2 regions of the Bradyrhizobium sp. STM 3562 genome follow, and region 2 is predicted to be linked to the other one. Evidence: riboswitches for the same ligand, from Rfam matches in the RefSeq annotation. Region 2 holds a riboswitch; the other holds the start of a gene.
The links. Region 2 has a riboswitch for S-adenosylmethionine ahead of P6U23_RS03095 (O-succinylhomoserine sulfhydrylase). Riboswitches for the same ligand answer to the same signal wherever they lie in the genome.
Positions count from the first base shown of each region.

Region 1: it holds a riboswitch for S-adenosylmethionine, as region 2 does, so the genes downstream of both, P6U23_RS04170 (homoserine O-acetyltransferase) here and P6U23_RS03095 (O-succinylhomoserine sulfhydrylase) in region 2, are expected to answer to the same signal.

Region 1 is NZ_CP120694.1:883,582-891,931, forward strand. Features, by position in the region: gene P6U23_RS04145 (DUF2125 domain-containing protein) at 1-599, shown strand, start outside; gene P6U23_RS04150 (hypothetical protein) at 771-1,025, shown strand; gene P6U23_RS04155 (prephenate/arogenate dehydrogenase family protein) at 1,127-2,071, opposite strand; gene hisC (histidinol-phosphate transaminase) at 2,068-3,165, opposite strand; gene P6U23_RS04165 (chorismate mutase) at 3,192-4,040, opposite strand; SAM riboswitch at 4,219-4,298, shown strand; gene P6U23_RS04170 (homoserine O-acetyltransferase) at 4,386-5,609, shown strand; gene metW (methionine biosynthesis protein MetW) at 5,612-6,277, shown strand; gene P6U23_RS04180 (alpha/beta fold hydrolase) at 6,385-7,251, opposite strand; gene P6U23_RS04185 (TIGR02594 family protein) at 7,484-8,119, shown strand.
Region 2 is NZ_CP120694.1:671,381-679,730, reverse strand. Features, by position in the region: gene P6U23_RS03105 (VOC family protein) at 39-398, shown strand; gene P6U23_RS03100 (2'-deoxycytidine 5'-triphosphate deaminase) at 417-1,523, opposite strand; SAM riboswitch at 1,633-1,712, shown strand; gene P6U23_RS03095 (O-succinylhomoserine sulfhydrylase) at 1,785-2,987, shown strand; gene P6U23_RS03090 (SGNH/GDSL hydrolase family protein) at 3,197-4,258, opposite strand; gene P6U23_RS03085 (SGNH/GDSL hydrolase family protein) at 4,272-5,021, opposite strand; gene P6U23_RS03080 (OpgC domain-containing protein) at 5,021-6,274, opposite strand; gene apaG (Co2+/Mg2+ efflux protein ApaG) at 6,513-6,905, shown strand; gene P6U23_RS03070 (Hsp33 family molecular chaperone) at 7,688-8,350, opposite strand, start outside.

The sequences.
Region 1 (8,350 bases), 210 kb from region 2:
TCGAAAGTGTGGTGGAGATCAACCAGGGCAGTATCCAGGGGGTGCATCCGCTCCTCGCGCAGCCTTTCGATGCCGATGTGCGGGCGATGGTGAGTGGCCTGAAGGATTTCGCGCCCAAGCCGTGGCCGGAGCGCTTTCGCGAGATCCAGGCCGCGGGCGGCCATATCGAAATTCTGCAATCGCGCGTCCAGCAGGGCGATGTGATTGCAGTCGCGGCCGGCAATCTGGGTCTTTCGGCCAATGGCCGGCTCGATGGCGAATTGCAGATGACGGTCGCGGGGATCGAGAAAGTGATCCCGGCGCTGGGAATCGACAAGATGCTGGAGCAAGGCGTGCCGCAAGCAACGCTGGACCGTGTCGCGCCTGGCGTGAAGAGCCAGGACATCAATAATCTCTTCGGTGCGCTCGATCGCGCTATTCCTGGCCTCGGCAAAGTTGTGAAGCAGAACGCGAACGTCGGTGTCGCCGCCGGTATCAATGCGCTCGGCACCGAAGCTCAGCTCGAAGGCAAGAAGGCGCGGGCCTTTCCCCTGCGCTTCGTCGACGGTGCGGTGTTCTTAGGACCCTTGAAAGTCGCCGATATCCCGCCGCTATTTTGAAGTTCGAGCATCATTTCACGTCCTCGCGAGCGGTAATTTCCGAAGCTTGTAGCGCACTCGCGCAAGCGTGATGGCTGCTCCTCTTTTGGTCGGGAATGAGAGCGCCCAACTGTAGGTCTAGTTCTCAGACGGCCCGAACCCTCCGTTGTGGGCCGTGACAGGAGGAGAGCGATGGCTGGTTTCAAGTTATTCGGCGCGGCGGTGCTTTTCTCCGCGCTGTTTGCCACACAGGCGTTTGCGCAGGCCGCAGTTCAGGAACCCGGTGCTTTTGCATTCTATCATCCCAACGCCGACGTTCTCAATGCGGGGCGATCGGCGCCGCGCGATGCGCTGGCCTTTTACCCTCCGCGTCCTGACATAGGTGGCTCGAGGCTGGAGGTGCGGCCGCATCGGATGCATCACAGGCCCTTCGGCAGAGCCTACTGAAGTTTCGAAGTCCTCCCTGCGGGCGTCATGACGCCCAACATCTTTCCCGTGTGTTGCTCCAACCGACAGGGCTCGGCCAATCCCTGGTTGGGCCCTCCTTTTTAGTCCGGCTTCTTCTGGAGCTGCGGGTGCGGACGCCCGAAGTCGGGCGCAGCGGAATCTTGCCCGATTTCGACAATGCCGCGGCGGATGGCGCGGGTGCGGGTGAAGTGCTCGAACAACGCCTCGCCGTCGCCGCGCCGGATCGCCCGCGTCAGCTTGGAGAGGTCCTCGTTGAACGTGCCGAGCATCTCCAATACGGCGTCCTTGTTAGCCAGGAAAACGTCGCGCCACATGGTGGGATCGGACGCGGCGATGCGGGTGAAATCGCGAAAACCGCCGGCAGAAAACTTGATCACCTCCGACGACGTCACCTGCGCGAGCTCGTCGGCCGTGCCGACGATGGTGTACGCGATCAGGTGCGGCAGATGGCTCGTGATCGCCAGCACGAGATCATGATGCTCCGGCGTCATGGCTTCGACCTTGGCGCCCATCGCGGCCCAGAACGCGCGCAAGCGATCGACTGCGCCTGCGTCGGTACCCTCCGGCGGCGTCAGGATGCACCAGCGATTGATGAACAGTTCGGCGAAGCCTGAATCGGGCCCTGAATGTTCGGTGCCGGCCACGGGATGCGCCGGGACGAAGTGCACGTGCTTCGGCAGATGCGGCGCCATGTCCTTGACCACAGCGCCTTTCACCGAGCCGACATCCGAGACGATCGCGTCTGGCTTGAGGTATGCGGCAATCTCCTGCGCAACCGCGCCGCAGGCACCGACGGGAATGCAGAGGATGACGAGATCGGCATCCCTGACCGCTTCCACGTTGGTGTCGACCACGCGGTCGACGACGCCGAGTTCGGCGACCCGCGCGCGTGTCTTTTCCGAGCGCGCGGTCGTGACGATCTCGCCCGCCAACCCTTGCGCCCGCGCGGCGCGCGCGATCGATCCGCCGATCAGGCCGAAACCGATCAGCGCAAGCCGCGCAAATTGCGGTGCGACGCCGTTCACTTGCCGCCCACGAAGTCGCGCAAGCCTTCGACGACGAGGCGGTTGGCCTCCTCGGTGCCGATGGTCATGCGCAAGGCGTGCGGCAGCTTGTAGTTATTCAGCGCGCGCAGCACCAGCCCCCGCTTGGTGAGAAACGCGTCAGCATCGGCCGCGGTCTTGCCCTTCTCGGCCGGGAAATGGATCAGCACGAAATTGGCGACGCTTGGCGTCACCTTCAATCCGAGCTTGCCGATCTCCTCCGTCAGCCAGTTGCGCCATTTCTCTGTGTGCGCCTTCGACATTTCCAGATGCGCGGTGTCCTCGATCGCGGCCACCGCCGCGAGCATCGCGGGCGTCGAGACATTAAAGGGTCCGCGAATCCGATTGACGGCATCCACGATGTGTTCCGGTCCGAACATCCAGCCGACCCGCAGCGCGGCGAGACCGTGGATCTTCGAGAAGGTGTGGGTCATCACGGTGTTCTCCGTGGTCGCCACGAGTTCAAGGCCGCGCTCGTAATCGTTGCGCGACACGTAATCGGAATAGGCCGCGTCGAGCACCAGCAGCACATGCGAGGGCAGGCCGGCGCGCAGCCGCTTGACCTCGTCGAACGGCAGATAGGTCCCGGTCGGATTGTTCGGGTTGGCGAGCCACACCATCTTGGTGCGCGGCGTCACCGCTTTGAGAATAGCATCGACATCGGCGGTAAACTCGGTCTCGGGCGCGACCACATTCTTCGCGCCGTTCGCCATGGTCGCGATCGGATAGACGAGAAAGCCGTGTGTCGTGGAAATCGCCTCGTCGCCCTGGCTCAGATAGGTGTGCGCCAGCAGGTTCAGAATTTCGTCCGAACCGGCGCCGCAGATGATGCGGTTGGGGTCGAGCCCGAACGCGCGGCCGATCGCCTCGCGCAAGACCCTGGACGTGCCTTCCGGATAGTCCTCCAGATGCGCCGCCGCATCCTTGTAAGCCTCGATCGCCTTGGGCGAGGGGCCAAACGGTGTTTCGTTGGCCGAAAGCTTGAACACCTTGCGGCCCGGTTCCGGCACCGGGCTCTTGCCGGGCGTATAGGGCGCAATATCGAGAATGCCGGGATTCGGCACGGGGCGGGACATCTTCAACTCCGGAATTGGCGAGGCGGCTATTTGGCCGATCCGCTTGGAGGGACCGTATAGCGCGTTGCGTGGCTGCCGACGAGAGCCGTTGAGCGCACCGAGGCGCCGGCCTCGATGAGCGCCAGCTTGATCTTTTCCAACCGGTTGGCTCCGGCGATCGAGACCAAGAGCGCCGCACCGTCGAAAGCCGTATCGGGCACGGCGACGATCTCGGCCAGCGGCGACAGCGCGTGCGCGACCTCGGCATTCCAGCCCGAGACGCGCACGCTCCAGGTTTCGACTTCGGTCACCATGGCGCTGTCGGCCACGCGCGAGACCACGAACACGGGCAGTGCCGCCGGGTGGTCGGCACGCTCGACAAAGGGCAGCCGCGCGATGATCTTCGGGGCGCCATCCGCTTCCAGCGTCGTCCACCACGGGGTGCGGCTGGAGACCGCGGAAACCAGCGCCAGGTCGCCTTTCGATCTGGCGACTGCCTCGACCGCGGCAGCGGCGCTGAAATGCGCGACATAGGGAACGGTGAAGCCGAAATGGAAGCGTGCGGAATCCCGCATCGCGGATTCACCGAGCGACACGTCGGCATGCACGGAAAACGGCGCCTGCACATAGGTGAAGGTCGAGATGATCACGCGCCAGATGCTCTCGACGGTGTCGAGCGGCAGGATGCCGCGATGGCGCTGGACCAGGCGGCGCATCATGTCGGCTTCGCGTGCGGGGCGAAAGGCAGAACCGACCTCCTGGGTCTGCTTGACCTGGATCAGCCGGTCGATGATGTCGCCGCGCTGCATGAGGAGCCGGTGCATGCCTTCGTCGATGCGATCGATCTCCTCGCGCAGCTCGGCGAGCGAAGGCGGGGCGGGTGGACGCTGGGACATGATTGAATGCCTTGGGAGCCGGATCGGCTGAGTCCGACCGGCACGCTGGGGATTGATTAGGAAAGACGGCCGACGAAAGCAAAGAGAAACGTCAAATCGGCAGGTCCCTCGCCCGCAGCTCTCACCTGCGTTAGCCACGCCCTTTGGCTTGACGAGGCGGCCGTGGCGGACTAATTTTGTACCGTTCCGTGGTCATTTGAGCCGGCCGGCTTGCAGCCACGTTAAACAACTCGCTAAACAGGCCGGGGAGAGATGGATCCCGGCCGAACCTTTGTTCAGGCCGGGTTTTTTGTGGCCTGATTTCAGCGCTGGCTTCTGCGCCATCGCAAACGAGGTCAGTGCAAGATGGCAAGCGTAAAGTCCAGACCGAGTCCCGCGAAAATTCCTGCGAAAACTCCGTCGGTCAGCGCAGACGAGCGGTCGCATGAGGTGGACCATCCGAGTTCGCCCCTCGCGCAGTTCGGCGCCGATCAGCCGCTCAAGCTCGACTGCGGGCTCGATCTGTCGCCGTTCCAGATCGCCTATCAGACCTATGGCAAGCTCAACGCCGATCGCTCCAACGCCATTCTGGTCTGCCACGCGCTGACGGGCGACCAGCATGTCGCCAATGTGCACCCGGTCACCGGCAAGCCGGGCTGGTGGGAAACGATGGTGGGACCGGGCCGGCCGCTCGACACCAATCACTATTTCATCATCTGCTCCAACGTGATCGGCGGCTGCATGGGGTCGACCGGACCTGCCTCGATCAATTCCTTGACCGGGAAGGTCTGGGGGCTGGACTTTCCGATCATCACCATTCCCGACATGGTGCGGGCGCAGGCGATGCTGCTCGATCGCCTCGGCATCGAGACGCTGTTCTGCGTGGTCGGCGGCTCGATGGGCGGCATGCAGGCGCTGCAATGGACCGCGGCCTATCCTGAGCGCGTGTTCTCCGCGCTTGCGATCGCCTGCTCGACGCGCCATTCCGCGCAGAACATCGCCTTCCACGAGCTGGGCCGACAGGCGGTCATGGCCGATCCGGATTGGCATGGCGGCCGTTATGCCGACCTTGGCAGCCATCCCCATCGCGGCCTCGCAGTCGCGCGCATGGCTGCGCACATCACCTATCTTTCGGACGCCGCGCTGCATCGCAAGTTCGGCCGGCGCATGCAGGATCGCGAGCTCCCGACCTTCTCGTTCGACGCGGATTTCCAGGTCGAAAGCTATTTGCGCTACCAGGGCTCGTCCTTTGTCGAGCGCTTTGACGCCAACAGCTATCTCTATCTGACGCGAGCGATGGATTATTTCGACATCGCGGCCGATCATGATGGCGTGCTGGCGGAAGCCTTTCGCGGCATCAAGACCCGCTTCTGCGTGGTGTCGTTCACCAGCGACTGGCTGTTTCCGACCTCGGAGTCGCGGGCGCTGGTGCACGCGCTCAATGCCTCCAGCGCGCGCGTGTCGTTTGCGGAAATCGAGACCGACCGCGGGCACGACGCCTTCCTGCTCGACGTGCCCGAATTTTTCGACATCTCCCGTGCCTTCCTGCAATCGGCGGGCAAGGCGCGGGGGCTCAACAATGGAAGCTGATCATGTCCGTGCAGGAAGCCTTGCCGCTGAATGGCGCGGCAGCAAGATCGCCCGGTCGGCATCGTGGCGATCACCTTCTGGTGGCTGGGCTGATCGAGCCCGGCTCAAACGTGCTTGACGTCGGCTGCGGCGATGGCGATCTCTTGCAGCTTCTGGAGAGCCGCGGCATTGACGGCCGCGGCATCGAGCTCTCGCGCGAGGGTGTGAACCGCTGCGTCGCGAAGGGCCTCGCCGTGGTGCAGGGCGACGCCGACACCGACCTCGTCAATTACCCCGATGACGCCTTCGATTATGTGATCCTGTCGCAGACGCTGCAGGCAACACGGCAGCCGAAGGCGGTGCTGGAAAACCTGCTCCGGATCGGCCGCCGCGCCATCGTCACCTTTCCAAATTTCGGCTTCTGGAAGATGCGGCTGCAGCTTCTGATCGGCGGGCACATGCCGCGTACCGAAAACCTGCCCGCCACCTGGTATGATACGCCCAACATTCACTTCTGCACCATCAAGGATTTCGTGCAGCTTTGTGACGAGATCGGAGTCAAGATGGAGCGGTCCTGGGCCCTCGACATTTACGGCCGGCCGCTGCGGCTCAAGCTGCCCTGGTGGTTCTGGAATATGTTCGGCGAGCAGGGCGTGTTTCTGCTGAGTAGGGCAGGGAAGCATAAATAAATAGACGCCGTCATTCCGGGGCGCCTCGAAGAGGCCAACCCGGAATCTCGCGCCGCAAGCTCTGGATTTTCGGGTTCGCGCTTGCGCGCGCCCCGGAATGACGAGGGCTACTCCGCCACCAACGACCGCGGGTCACGCGGCGACCAGCGGCCCGCCTCCACCAGCGCGATGAAGCGTTCGACCATTGCGTTGAACAGCGCCGGCTCCTCGAGATTGAGCACGTGGCCGGATTTTGGGAAAAACGTCAGTCCGGCCGCCGGCAAATGCCTCTTCAGGAAGAGGCTCGGCTCGACGCAATTGTCGTCCTCATCGCCGCAGATGATGAGCGCCGGCGTCGCCACCTTCTTGATCGCCTCGGTCATCGTGTAGATCGAGGGACGGCCGCCCTGAAAACCGCGCATGGTGTTGGCGGAACCCTTGGCATCATGACGCGCCAGCGCTGCATAGAAATCCGCGTGTCCGCGCGGATCCTTCACCAGGAAAGGAATCCGCCCCGGCGCCTCGCGCGTCACTTCGGCAACCTTCACCGAGCCGAGAGTCTCGAACTGCTCGGCCGTGGCGCGGCATTGCGCGCGAAAGCTTTCGAGGTTCTCGAGGCTCGAGCCTGAGCCGACGCCGGCGAGCGTCATCGAGAGCGCGCGCTGCGGCGAATGAAGCGCGATCTGCAGCGACGAGTAGGAGCCCATGGAAAGCCCCACCAGGTGCGCCTTCTCGATTCCGAGATGATCGAGCACGGCAAGTGCGTCGGTATAAAAATGCTTATAGCTGTAGACCTCGGGCGAAGGCGGCACGTCGGAGGGCGTGTAGCCGCGCGCGGAATAGGCAATGCAGCGGTGACCGCGCGAAAAGTAGCGCATCTGCGGCTCCCAATTGGTGTGGTCGGCCGCGAACTCATGCAGGAAGAGGATCGGCGTCCCGCTGCCTACCTCTTCGAAATACAGACGGACGTTATCCTTCGTGAGGGCATGGGGCATGGGCGTTTCCTTGTTGTTTTGGCCGAAGGTAAAAAATCGCAGTTAATGCGGCCGGCAGCAATGCGGTCGCTGCAACGCAGGCATCAAATCATCGCGGAAATTCGCAAAACATGGTTTCTGCATCGCGGCATGCGTCATGTTCTTGCCACATCCGGATTCTCATACGGCCCACGCGCGTCGGCCTATCGCGGATGGCCGGCACGGAAATGGGGGTGCTAACCAGGGAATGAGTATGGTTGCGTTTTCTGCGTTCGGCCGGTCGCTTGTTGCGCTGGCTTTCTGTTCGGCGGCGTTCGCCGTTTCTTCTTCTCCCGCTTCGGCAAGATCTCATCACGGCTCAAGGCACTATGCGCAGTCGCGCCATGCGAGCCACCACTTCGCGAAGCGGCATGTCCACCACCACCGCACTTACGCTCGTGCTTCGCGCTCGGAGCGCGGTGACGCGCAAATGGGATCGGATGGCTTCGATGTGACGCAAGCCGGCGCGGCCTCGAGCGGCGTTGCAATGTCGGGTGGGTTCAGCGGTTCGAGCCTGATTGCCGAGGCCCGCCGTTATCTCGGCGGCAATCCCACGGGGCGCGGCAGCCTGTGGTGCGCGCGTTTCCTGAACATGGTGCTGGAGCGGACCGGCCATCGCGGCACCGGTTCGGATCTTGCCGCCTCCTTCGCCCATTACGGCCAGCGGGTGTCCGGTCCCGAAGTCGGCGCGATTGCGGTGATGAGCCGGCGCGGCGGCGGCCATGTCGGCATCATCACCGGCATCGACGCGAAGGGAAATCCGATCATGATTTCCGGCAACAACGGCCATCGCGTGCGCGAGGCCCCGGTCTCGCGCGGCCGCATCTACGCCTATGTGATGCCGAACTGATCCGACATGCTGGAGCGCGATGAGATCAGGTTGGATCGTCATCGCGCTTCGCGAATCGAGGGGGCGCCCGTCCGGCCTCCGCCCTCATTGCGAGCCAGCGGGTCCGCGCGAAGCGCGGCCCGATGACGGGCTCCGCGAAAGCAATCCAGACTTTCTCCGCAGATGCAGTCTGGACTGCGTCGTCGCTTCGCTCCTCGCAGTGACGGAGCCGGTTGAAGGCGCCTCCGGCTC
Region 2 (8,350 bases):
CGCGGAGTGCGCGCAACAACAAGCATTGGGAGACAAGCATGTACGACCATATCGGTCTGAAAGTTGGCAATCTCGATGCCAGCGTCCGGTTTTACACCGCGGTGCTGGCGCCGCTCGGCTATATCCTTTGTTCCAAGGACGAGAACGGCGCCGGCTTTGGTCCGAAGGGCGAGCCGGCACTATGGCTCTATCTGCACAGGGGACTGAAGAGCGAAGGTGCCCACATCGCGTTCCGCGCGCCGAGCCACGATGCGATCAAGAAGTTCCACGCCGAGGGTCTGAAAGCGGGCGGCCGGGACAATGGCGCGGCCGGAATCAGGGCCGATTACAGCCCGACCTACTACGCCGCGTTCCTGATCGACCCCGATGGCAACAACGTCGAGGCGGTTTGTACATAGGGCTCTCCGTAGCCCCTGCTACAGGCGAAAATGTTTGGAAAGCTTCAGGCCCTGCGCCTGGTAGTTCGAACCGATGCGCTGACCGTAGAGCGCATCGGGACGCGCCAGCATTTTTTCATAGACCAGTCGGCCGACGATCTGGCCATGCTCGAGGATGAAGGGCACTTCGCGCGAACGCACCTCTAACACCGCGCGGGCGCCCTGCCCGCCGGCGCCGGCATAGCCGAAACCGGGATCGAAGAAGCCGGCATAGTGCACCCGGAACTCGCCGACCAGCGGATCGAACGGCACCATCTCGGCGGCATAGTCCGGCGGCACCTGCACGGCTTCTTTCGAGGCGAGAATATAGAACTCGCCGGGATCGAGAATGAGGCTGCGATCGGAGCGCGCCGGGATCGCTTCCCAGAACTCCTCGACGGGATAGCCGCTGCGGCGATCGACATCGACCACGCCGGTGTGGCGCTTGGCGCGGTAGCCGACGAAGCCGCCCGAATTCTCGCCGGAAAGATCGACCGACAGCGCAACGCCGCCGGAGAGATCGGCGTCATCGATATCGACGAGCCGTTCCTTCGCATGCACCGCGTCGAGCTCGTCCGCATCCAGAATGGCATCACCGGTGCGGAAGCGCACCTGCGACAGCCGCGAGCCCTCGCGCAGCAGCACCGGAAACGTCTTCGGGCTGATCTCGGCATAGAGCGGACCGTGATAGCCGGCGCCGATCATGTCGAAGCGACGCGTGCCGTCGGCGATCACGCGCGTGAAGACGTCGAGCCGCCCGGTGGAGCTTTTCGGGTTGGCAGCCGCGACGATCTCCGGCGGCAGCGCCAGGCTCTCGATCAGCGGCACGATGTAGACGCAGTTCGTCTCCAGCACGGCGCCGTCGGCGAGGCTGAACTCATGCAGCTTCAATTCGTCGATCCGTTCGGCCACCGTGGCGCCGGGACCGGGCAAGAAGCTGGCGCGCACCCGGTAGGCGATGTCGCCGAGCCGCAGATCGAGGCTGGCCGGCTGGATTTGGCTTTCGACAAAAGGATAGGCCGGCAGGATCAGGCCGGAATCCGCCATCGCCGCGATCATGCGGTCGGGCAGGATGCCGTTGGCGTCTCTTGCAAGCGTGAACGACACGTCGGGATTCCCCGCGGTAAGCCTCTTCTCCATAATTCCTCAAAAGCAGGCCTTTTATCGGTTAGCCGAACCCCGCCTTGACGGAAAGGTCGGGTGCGAATAAGAGCATGACTTATCCCGTGGTGATTTGAGCCGGCCGGCTTGCAGCCACGTTAAATAAATCGCTAAACAGGCCGGGGACAGTTGTGATCCCGGCCCTGAGGAGTTTCCCAGGCCGGTTTTTTTATGGCCATTTGAAAGGATGGCCATGTTGGAGGTCACATGTCCAAGTCTACCGCTCCGTCCCACACGGCCCACCTTCGTCCCGAGACCCGCCTGGTCCATTCCGGCACGCTGCGCTCCGAATTCGGGGAGACGTCGGAAGGGCTGTTCCTGACCCAAGGCTATGTCTACGAGACCGCGGAACTGTGCGAGGCGCGGTTCAAGGGCGAGGACCCCGGCTACATCTATTCGCGCTATTCCAACCCGACCATTGCGATGTTCGAGCGTCGGATGATCGAGCTGGAGGGTGCCGAAGCCGGGCGCGCCGCCGCGACCGGCATGGCCGCGGTGACCACCGCCATCCTGGCACCGCTGAAGGCGGGCGACCACGTGGTGGCCTCCAAGCAGGTGTTCGGCTCCTGCCGTTATGTGGTGGAGGATCTGCTGCCGCGCTATGGCATCCAGTCGACGCTGGTCAACGGCCTCGACCTCGACGACTGGCAGCGCGCGGTGCGGCCGAACACCAAGAGCTTCTTCCTGGAGAGCCCGACCAATCCGACGCTCGACGTGCTCGACATTCCCGCGATCGCCGAGATCGCCCACGCCGCCGGCGCCCGGCTGATCGTCGACAATGTGTTCGCGACCCCGATCTGGCAGAGCCCACTCGCGCTCGGGGCCGACGTCGTGGTCTATTCCGCGACCAAGCACATCGACGGCCAGGGCCGCTGCCTCGGCGGCATGATCCTGTCCTCGGAAGCGTTCGTGAACGAGCATCTGCACAATTTCATGCGGCAGACCGGCCCTTCCATCTCGCCGTTCAATGCCTGGGTGCTGCTCAAGGGCCTCGAGACGCTCGCAGTGCGCGTGCGCGCGCAGACGGACAATGCGGCGCGCGTTACCGACACACTTGCCAAGCATCCGAAGATTGCGCGGCTGGTCTATCCCGGGCGCGAGGATCATCCGCAGGCCGCGCTCGTGAAGAAGCAGATGCGCGCAGGCTCGACGCTGGTCGGCTTCGAGGTGAAGGGCGGCAAGGCGGGCGCTTTCCGCTTCCTCAATGGCCTCAAGCTCGCGCGCATCTCCAACAATCTCGGCGATGCCAAGAGCCTGGTCACGCATCCCGCGACCACCACCCATCAGCGGCTTTCACCGGAAGCCCGCGCCGAGCTCGGCATCAGCGAGGGCTTCATCCGCTTCTCGGCGGGGCTCGAGCATCCGGACGATCTGATCGAGGATGTCACCGCTGCGCTGGCGAAGGCGTAAGCCCGCGCCCACACTCTCGTTGTCGTCCCCGCGAAAGCGGGGACTCATAACCCAGGCGGTAGTTGTTGCGATGGCTCGTCGTTCCAATTCGCCCAATAACTGCCGCCTGGGTTATGGGTCCCGGATCTGCACTCGCTTCGCTCGTTTGTCCGGGACGACGGCAGAGGGTTGATCGGCCCGGACAACAGTGACCAACTCAACGCGCAAAGTCACATCGGCCGATAGGTCTGCACCGTCGCGGGCACGTTGACGCCGATCTTGAGCTGGCCGACCGAGTGGATGATGTCGTCGCCGAGCAGTTGCGCGAAGCAGGCATAGCCCCAATCGTTCATGTGCAGGCCGTCGGCGATGACAAAACTGTCGATCGGCAACGCCTGCTGCTCGTGCCACTCCCGCATCACCTCAAAGCGCGGGAAGATGCCGATGTGATGAAGCTGCGCGACCTTGTCGAGCAAGCGGATCATCTTGCTCGCGCTTTCCGGGTGCTCGGTGACGCGCGGTGAGTATTGCAAATCGACCAGCACGACGTCGCTGCCGGCGGCCTGAATTCGCGCAACCCCGTCGTCAACCGTCTTTGCTGTAGCGTCGGGATCGAGATTGCGCAGCACGGCATTGGTGCCGACCTGCCAGATGACGAGATCGGGATGCAGGTCGATCACCGAGCTCTGCAACCGCTTCATCATTTCCGGCGCATCCTCGCCCCCGCGCCCCGCATTGATGACGGTGATATTCGCGGACGGATATTGCCGGCGCAACCGCGCCGCCAAGCGGTTCGGGTAGGTATATTCGGGCGAGCTGCTGCCGTAGCCCTCCGTCGAGGACGAGCCGAAGGCGATAATGACGACGGGCTTACCTGAGGCCAGCTTGGCCGCCACATGCGGCAACGTCCCCATCGGCTTGGCGCCGCCCTTCGGCGGCAGGCAGGGCACGCGGCTGAAGATATCACCGGCCGATTTTGCGACCTGCTTGACCTTGTCGAGCGCTTTCGCGGCAAGGCTCTTGTCGGGGCTCTTGTTCTGCGCAGCCGCGGATTGCTGGGAGGCTTGGCCCTGGTCGCCGGCTGCCGCCGTTGCGGCACTGCCCGTGTCCGCCGGCGCCGGCGTGCCGGGATGGTCAGAAGCCGCCGCCGGTTGCGACGAAGGCGCGGCCTGGACACCCTGAGCACCCGCGGAGATCGGCGCAAACAGCATGAGCGCCGCCGCGAGCGTTGCGATCGACAGCGATGCCGTTACGCAAAAAGGGCAGGAAGAACGCGAACGCAACAAACTCATCAACACGAACGTCCTAATTCTGCTGCGCCGGGCCGAGATGGGCCGCATCGAAAATGAAGTTCGACAGCGCGCGCCCGATACAGTCGTGCACGCGCTTGGCAAGGTCAGTGCCATGCACGGCGCTGTAGAGATCGAAATCGCCCTGCTCGTTCCATTGGCGCATGATCGAGAAGCGGTCAAACAACGGGATATCGTGCTCCTGTGCCACCGCGCGGATATTGTCCAGATAGGGCGAGCCCGAGATCATGGTCTCGGTGCGCGGACTATATTGGAGGTTCATCAGCACCACGTCGGCTCCCGCATTTTGCAGCGCAGTGACGCCGTTGCCGACGGCGGCACGAAAATCGTCGGGATCCGTCGATCGCATAGCATCCACGGTTCCCGTCTGCCAGACCACCAAAGTAGGGCTTTTTGCTTCCAGAAGCTTAACAAAGCTGCCGGCGGCCTCTTCCGCGGTCTGCTTCGGCGCGATCTCTACCGAGACGTTAACGGTTGCGCCCGGAAGCTTGTCCTTCAGCGCAGCCTGCAAGCGTGCCGGGTAGGCCGCATCCTGCGAGCCGGAGATCGTCGAGGAGCGGCTGCCCACGACCAGAATCTCCAGCGGCCGGCTGTTCCTGACTGCGTCCGCCACCTTGGGCAGCGAGCTTTCGGTCGACAGCAGCGAAGCCGGCACCTGGCACGCTTCGGCTTCCTCGGCACGCGCAGCCGGTGCGACCGCGACGCACGCGAACAAAGCCAGTCCCAGGATCAATCCCGATCGCATTAACCCCCTCCCGCCAAATCGGCGTTGCCGCGGGCGCCCTTTTTCGCGCTCTTGTCGGCGGAGTGTTTGTACCATGAAATCAGCCAGGCCACGCACGACATGATGACGATCCCGCAAATGCTGATGAGCGCGTGCAGCGCAGCACCGCCGGCCCCTTCGGCCAGGATGAAGTGTCCAGCGAAAGCGAGGAACACACCGAGACAGAATATCTCCAGGGAATGCTGACCGCACAGGATCATGGGCTTCAGCCAGGGCGATTTCAGCCCCGACCAGTGGCGCGGCAAGAAGCGCACCGTGATCGCGGCCAGCGCCAGAAAATGCGCGAAACGCAGCACGTCGAGATCGGTCTTGTCGATCGGATACATCCATTGCTCGATCCAGCGCGGCAACACATGACCAAGCTGCGGCACGTACCAGGTCAGCGTCACAAAGAAGGCCGCGATCAAATAGACGATGCAAACCCATAGGGTGATGTTCGACGACAGGATCCTCGACATGCGCTGCGCTCCGCCGAGCGCACACCAGGCGCCGAACACGAACAGCAATTGCCAGGCGAGCGGGTTGAACATCCAGACCCCGTTCGGATAGGCCGAGAAGGAAAGGTCATATTCCCAGGTGACGGCGTAGAGCAGCACCGACAGCGCCAGTGTCAGATCGGCCCTCCAGCGCATCAGCACCAGGATCAAGGGCAGCGACAGCATCAGCACGATGTAGAGCGGCAGCACGTCCATGTTGACGGGACGAAAACGCAGCAGCAGCGCCTGGATGATGGTGACATCGGGCTGCTTGAGAAAATCCATGATGCCCATTTCTTCCGAATAGAGCGGGTTCTCGAAGGAGGTTGCGACGTAGGAGATTTCCGCCAGGAAGATGGTGAAGAGGAAGACGTGCGCGACATAGATCTGCCACGCGCGCCGCAGGATGCGGGCGGTGGCGACGATGAAGCCGGACTCCAGCAGCGCGCGGCCATAGACGAAGGCCGCGGTGTAGCCGGAGATGAAAATGAAGATCTCGGTAGCGTCGGAGAAGCCGTAATTGCGGATGGTGAGCCAGGTCAAAAGGCTCGGCGGCAAATGATCGACGAAGATCAGCCACAGCGCGAGTCCGCGAAACAGGTCGAGCCGCAGCTCGCGCTCGCCGACCGCAGGCAGCGCAATCGAGCGCGAGCTCGCAACGGCCGCGGCGTCGCGCGCCGGCGCCTCCGCGGCAGCGGGTACGGGTAGCCCGGTCACTCGGTCGACAACGGATGCCATCAATCACCGTTCAGGCAGGCCGGCGGCAAAGCACGCCGGCGCAATGAAACGAATAATATATCCGGTCGCCCGCAGGCCAAATCGCAGGTCAGATACCGGGGTTCGAGGCCGCCGGACGGCCAGCGCACACCGGATAAATCGGAACTATGGTCAAAGCGCGGTTTGCATTTGAGGATCCTAGCCGTTTTCCGCAAGCTGCACGATTGGTTCCGTGGCGGGTTTTGGCTATGATGAGACCATGTATCGCGCCGTTACCCGCCGAATCGAAGTCACCGTCGAGCCGAACTTCATGCCTGAACGCTCCTCCGTGGAGCAGTCCCGCTATTTCTGGTCCTACACCATCGTGATCACGAATACCGGCGATGAGACGGTGCAGCTCCGCACCCGGCACTGGATCATCACCGACGCCTCCGGAAAGCAACAGGAGGTCCGCGGCGAAGGTGTTGTCGGCGAACAGCCCGTGCTCGCACCCGGCGAGCGCTTCGAATATACCAGCGGCGTCCCGCTCTCCACCGCGTCCGGCTTCATGACCGGCCGCTACCAGATGGTCAGTGAAACCGGCGAGCGCTTCGAAATCGACGTGCCGACCTTCTCGCTCGACAGCCCCGACAGCAGGCGGGTGTTGAACTAGCATCCCTGCACCGGCATCATAACGCATCCGGGCCTCATGGTTCGAGACGGCGCTGCGCGCCTCCTCACCATGAGGGCTAACCGCGCGCCACGCATGAACCTCATCCTGACGAGCCGCCAACCGGTCCGCGTAAGGAGCGGCCCGATGAGGCTCCGCGGCGTCTCGAAGGATGGGCCACGCGAAGACCGCTGCCAAGCAGCCGCGTTCTCGCAGCGAAGTTCGCGCGAGTTTTGCATCATCGAGGCCCCTCCCGAAAATCAGAGGGCGCAGGGAAGGCCGGGTGGCCGCCGCACCCGGGGTCTCCGCGCAAAAAATTGCGCGAAGCGCGCGTTGACCACAGGTACAGGCGGAGACACTCCGGCCTTCCCTGCGCGAGTGGTTTTACGGCTTACTTCGCGCTCTCCCCGGTGAGCCAGACTTTGTTGTCACCGTCATCGGCGCGATGCGAATGCATCCTCGCCAATTTAGCGCCAGCCTTGGGGCGCCAGGACCACACGACTTCGCCGTCCGCTTCACGTGTCGTTCGTCTTCAACACATCAGCGGCCACCGCATCCCGCCTCACGTTTCGTGACGATCGCGATACGCCCTCTTCATCGAGGCGGGACGCGCCAAGAAGTGCAGGTGATTTGCCCGACGGCACAAGCGCACCGGCATGCGACAGATTAACGCGACGGGCAAGCTCGCCTCGTAGGAGCGGTTGAGCGTAGCGAAACCGGTCAAAAGCAGCGCAGCCGCAATGATGGGTTTCACGTCGTTCAAGCGATCTTGCAAACCGGAGGTTCTACACCGCGCCTTCTTCCACGCCGGCTTCGTGCGGCGTGAATTGATAGACCGAGCTGCAGAACTCGCAGGTCACCTCGACCTTGCCGTCCTGCACCATCTCGGCGCGGTCTTTCGCCGCAAAGCTCTTCAGCATCGATGCGACGGCGTCGCGCGAGCAGGAGCATCGCGCCTGCAGCCGCTGTGACGAAAATACCCGTACGCCGCGCTCGTGAAACAGGCGATACAGCAGCCGCTCGCCGGAGAGATCGGGATCGATCAGCTCGACGTCCTCCACCGTCGCCATCAGCGACTGTCCCTCGATCCAGGCATCATCTTCCTTCACTTCGTGCGGGGCGGTGCCTTCGGGCGCATCGCCCGGATGCAAATCGGCCTGGCGCGCACGCTCCGGCGCCTTCGGCAGGAACTGCATCAACAACCCGCCGGCGCGCCAGCGATGCGTGGCGCGCCCATCGCCGCCGCGCCATTCCTCGCCCACCGCGAGCCGCACGCGCGTCGGAATCTGTTCCGAGCGCAGAAAATATTCATGCGCGGCATCTTCCAGGCTGCCGCCATGCAGCGCCACCAGCCCCTGATAGCGGCTCATGTCCGGACCCTGGTCGATGGTCATGGCGAGATGGCCCTTCCCGAGCAGCGCAGCGGAATCCGCTCCCGGCGTGAGCCG